One region of the Ensifer sp. PDNC004 genome, then DNA from elsewhere that is predicted to be linked to it. Evidence: riboswitches for the same ligand, from Rfam matches in the RefSeq annotation. Region 1 holds a riboswitch; the other holds the start of a gene.

What was found. Region 1 has a riboswitch for cobalamin ahead of JVX98_RS10595 (DUF1636 domain-containing protein). Riboswitches for the same ligand answer to the same signal wherever they lie in the genome.
Region 2: linked by a shared signal. The riboswitch ahead of bluB (5,6-dimethylbenzimidazole synthase) and the one ahead of JVX98_RS10595 (DUF1636 domain-containing protein) in region 1 are both predicted to bind cobalamin.

The regions. Positions count from the first base shown of each region.
Region 1 is NZ_CP070353.1:538,105-540,299, reverse strand. It holds gene JVX98_RS10605 (ABC transporter substrate-binding protein) at 1-62, opposite strand, end outside; gene JVX98_RS10600 (ABC transporter ATP-binding protein) at 59-862, opposite strand; gene JVX98_RS10595 (DUF1636 domain-containing protein) at 885-1,298, opposite strand; cobalamin riboswitch at 1,403-1,619, opposite strand; gene JVX98_RS10590 (RidA family protein) at 1,804-2,195, opposite strand, start outside.
Region 2 is NZ_CP070353.1:781,481-783,675, forward strand. It holds gene JVX98_RS11780 (phytanoyl-CoA dioxygenase family protein) at 1-122, shown strand, start outside; gene JVX98_RS11785 (SDR family oxidoreductase) at 211-1,023, shown strand; cobalamin riboswitch at 1,106-1,319, shown strand; gene bluB (5,6-dimethylbenzimidazole synthase) at 1,365-2,060, shown strand; gene JVX98_RS11795 (DUF2865 domain-containing protein) at 2,073-2,195, opposite strand, start outside.

The DNA.
Region 1 (2,195 bases):
AGCGCCGGCGTGGCGGCGGCCAGCACGAAAAGGAGGGAAAATGGGGCAATATTGATCTTCATGAAATAGATCCCTGTCGAGGAAGTGAAAAGGAAAAGCGGGCGCCGCCGGCGGCGGCATTGTGAACGGTGGCAGTGACGCCGAAGGCGGCCGAAAGTTCGCCGGGGCTGAGCACCTCTTCGGGCGTGCCGAAGGCCGTCAGCCGCCCGGCAGTCAGGATCGCGACGTCGGTCGCAAACTCGGCGGCGAGATTGATGTCGTGCAGCGTCGAGACGATCGTCAGCTTCAACGTCTGCAGCAACTCGAGGATTTCGAGCTGGTGGCGGATGTCGAGATGGTTGGTCGGCTCGTCGAGGATGATGATGCGCGGCTCCTGCGCCAACGCGCGGGCGATCAGCACCCGCTGCTTCTCACCGCCCGAAAGCGTCGAGAACTGGCGACCGGCAAGATGCGCGAGATCGAGATGCGCCAGCGCATGCTGCACCCGATCGCGGTCGAAATCGCTCCAGCCGCTCAAGCCTTCCCGCCGCGGAATGCGCCCCATCATGACGACGTCGCGCACGCTGAAGGGAAAGTCGCCGGGCATTTCCTGCAGGACGACGGCGATCGTCCTTGCTGCCTCGCGCGCCGAGATCGACCAGAGATCGATGCCATCGACCGAAACACGGCCGGAGTTCGGCTGCACCGCCCGGTAGAGGCAGCGCAGGAGCGAGGTCTTGCCGGCACCGTTCGGCCCGAGGATCGCAAGCCGGCTGCCCGCCGCGATCGAAAAGCCGATGTCCTTGACCAGCGTCAGCCCCGCGCGCGGCCCCCAGTGGAGGCCCTCGACCTTGAGTGCCGCTCCCGTCGCCGTGCAGCTCATGGGTTGATCCCTCCCCGCGCCCTCATTGGAAGTGCCCGCCGAGGTCTTCGGAAACGAGCATCGCTGCGGGGATGCGGGCAAGCGTCTTGCCTTTCAACCCGCGTGGCCGCTCGGCCGCCCGCGTCATGCCATCGCCACGCTCCGCATAGGTTGTGGCAAAGCGTACGAGATCGTCGATGTCTTCGTCCGGCGAGACGTCGCCGAAGAGATAGGTTGCCTTCCCCGTCGCCTGGAAGGCGATGGTGCAGGGCCGCGTGCAGGCCGCCATGCACACCGTGCCGGCAATCGAGAAGTCACGATCGAGCGGCGCGCCGAGTGCGGCAATGCTGCCGTTCAGCCGCTTGATCAGCTCGGCACCGGGCGCGCAGGGGCCACCGGTGAAGCGGCAATCGGTGCAGACCGTTATCTTGTGCTGTCGGAAATTCGGCTCAGCCATTCCTGCCCTCCGCCGGACTGACGGCAAGAGATGGCGAAACGGCAGAAGGACGGATAGCCGTCGTGCGAAAGCCAGTTCTTTTCCATCGGAACACCCCGTCCGTTGTGGTTGATCGGTTCGATGGCAGGTCTCCTGGCTCGCGGGTCGTGGCGCATCCACGTCTTCCCGGCTGATCGCCAGTGACATGGTGTGAATGCGCTTTCCGCTCACAGTTGCGGGGGCAGCCACGGTTTCGGCCCCATCAGGGTCGTCCGTTCCGTGTTCCCTTTTCAGCCGCCTCCGCATTGTCGCGGACGCAGCACCATCACCGCCTTCCTCGCATGAATCGGCGGGGGAGACAACCGCACGGCATAGGCGGGAAGGATCTATCAACATGCGGCGTATCGTCATGCACAATTCGTTATTAAATAACATTACATCATGCAAGCCGAAAATTGAGCGTCGGACACGATCCGACGCTCCACGGCCGAAATCCGCCTTGCGGCCGACAGGCGGCCGTGCCGCCTCAGAACTCCGGCGGAAAGAGCTCGGCCGTCAGCGTCACCGCCACCGCGGCGTTGCCCGGCAGGTTGCGCACGCCGCAGACGGAGCGGATATGGCCGGCCCTTTCGCCAAAGGCGGCAGCCAGAAACTCGGAGGCGCCGTCGAGCACCTTCGGATGATCAAGGAAATCCTCGGTGCAGGCGATATGCCCCTCAAGCCGGACGATCTGGCGAATGCGCTCGAAACGGCCGAGATGTTCGTGGATCTGCGCCAGCGCGTTGAGCACCGCCAGCTCGGCCGCCTTGCGCCCCTCGTCGATCGTCACGTCGCGCCCGAGCAGCCCCGTATGCACGAAGCGCCCGTCGAGCAGCGGCCCCTGCATCGAGACATAAAGCATCTCGCCCGCCTCGATCA
Region 2 (2,195 bases), 240 kb from region 1:
CAATCGGTGGGCTGGCGCCGAAGACGCAGGCGCAATTGATGCGCGAGGCGCTCACTGCGGGAACGGGCGAGGAGGAGTTTCTTGCGGTGCTTGAGGCGCAGGCGAAGCGCAAGCTGAGCTGACGCGCGAGCTACCATTTGACAGGCTCCCGGCGTGTTTCGCTCGGGAGCCGCAGCCGTTTCAAACGATCATTTACGAGGGAGGAATTCGATGAGTGGACAATTACAAGGCAAGATCGCCATCGTCACCGGTGGTACGCAGGGGCTGGGCGCGACAATTGCTGGCCTTTTCGCCGAGCGTGGCGCCAAGGGTATCGTCATTTGCGGGCGCAACGCCGCCAAGGGACGGGCGAAGGCCGAGCAGATCGGCAAGGCAGATGGCGCGAAAGTCGTCTATGTCGAAGCCGATCTGGAGAAGGTGGACGACGCCCGCAAGGTGGTCGCCGCTTGCGACGCCGAATTCGGCCGGGTCGATGCGTTGGTCAACGCTGCGGCCATCACCGACCGCGGCACGATCCTCGACACCACGCCCGAACTCTTCGACCGCATGTTCGCGATCAACGTGCGCGCACCGTTCTTCCTGATGCAGGAAGCGGTGAAAGTCATGCGGCGCGAGAAGACCGAAGGCACGATCGTCAACATCGGCTCGATGTCGGCGATGGCCGGCCAGCCTTTCATCGCCGCCTATTGCTCGTCGAAAGGCGCGCTCGAAACGCTGACCAAGAACACGGCCTATGCGCTGCTGCGCAACCGCATCCGCGTCAACGGGCTGAATATCGGCTGGATGGCGTCCGAAGGCGAAGACCGCATACAGCGCGAGTTTCACGGTGCGGCTGCCGATTGGCTCGAAAAGGCGGCGGCCAGCCAGCCTTTCGGCCGGCTCGTCGATCCGGCCGAGGTGGCGCGTGCCTGCGCATACCTGTCGTCGGCCGAATCCGGGCTGATGACCGGATCGGTGATCTGCTTCGACCAGTCGATCTGGGGCGCCTACGACGGCTCGCCGCATCCGGTCGCTCCGCTCTGAGGCTAGGCAGAAAGAAGCAGGTGGAAAGCGGCGCGTCCGGTTTCGCCGGGTTGGCGCCGCTTGTCTTTCTCAATTCCCTGTGCACTTAGTGCCGTCGTCAGGTGCTCGCGAAAGCGGGAGAATCGGGAATCCGGTCGATATTCCGGAACGTGCCCAACGCTGTGACGGGGACGATCGCGTCTAAAAGAGCCTTGAATTGATTCAAGGTTTTACCACTGGATCTTCAATCGATCTGGGAAGGTGGGGCGATCGGTTGAACCGAAGTCAGAAGACCGGCCTGGCGAGATAGACCGAACCCCGCGTGGACGGCGGGAGGTTTTCGCATTGTTGGGGATCGAACGATGCTGACTGAACCGAAGGGCGGCCTTGCGGCTGCCGCTGCCTTTTCGCTGCAAGAGCGGGAGGCCGTCTACCGTGCCATCGAGACACGTCGCGACGTGCGCGATGAATTCCTGCCCGAGCCATTGCCAGATGATCTGATCAGGCGCCTGCTGGCCGCGGCACACAGCGCCCCGTCCGTGGGCTTCATGCAACCCTGGAACTTCGTGCTGGTGCGGGCGGAAGAAACGCGCGAGCGGGTCTGGCAGGCGTTTCGCCGCGCCAATGACGAGGCCGCGCTGATGTTCGAGGCGGAACAGCAGGGAAAGTATCGCGCGTTGAAGCTCGAAGGCATTCGCAAGGCGCCGCTTAGCATCTGCGTCACCTGCGACCGCACGCGCGGCGGCACTGTCGTGCTCGGGCGTACCCACAATCCGCAGATGGACGTCTATTCCACCGTCTGCGCCGTGCAGAACCTCTGGCTTGCGGCGCGCGCCGAAGGGGTGGGTGTCGGCTGGGTCAGCATCTTCCACGAGGCCGAGATCAAGGCGATCCTCGGCATCCCCGACCATATCGAGATCGTCGCCTGGCTCTGCCTCGGCTATGTCGACCGCCTCTATCAGCAGCCGGAACTTGCCGTGAAGGGCTGGCGCCAGCGCCTTCCGCTCGAGGACCTGGTTTTCGAAGAAGGATGGGGATGCAGCAAGGAGAAGGCGTAAGGCCTCGCCCGATCAATTCTGGACCGGCTGATAGGCCGGTCCCTTCGGGTGCTTGAGGTCGATCGCAGTTTCTTCCTGCGGCAGGTAGGTGGGGCCGACGACGCGCACCTTGTTCTTCGACGGATCATAGGGCCG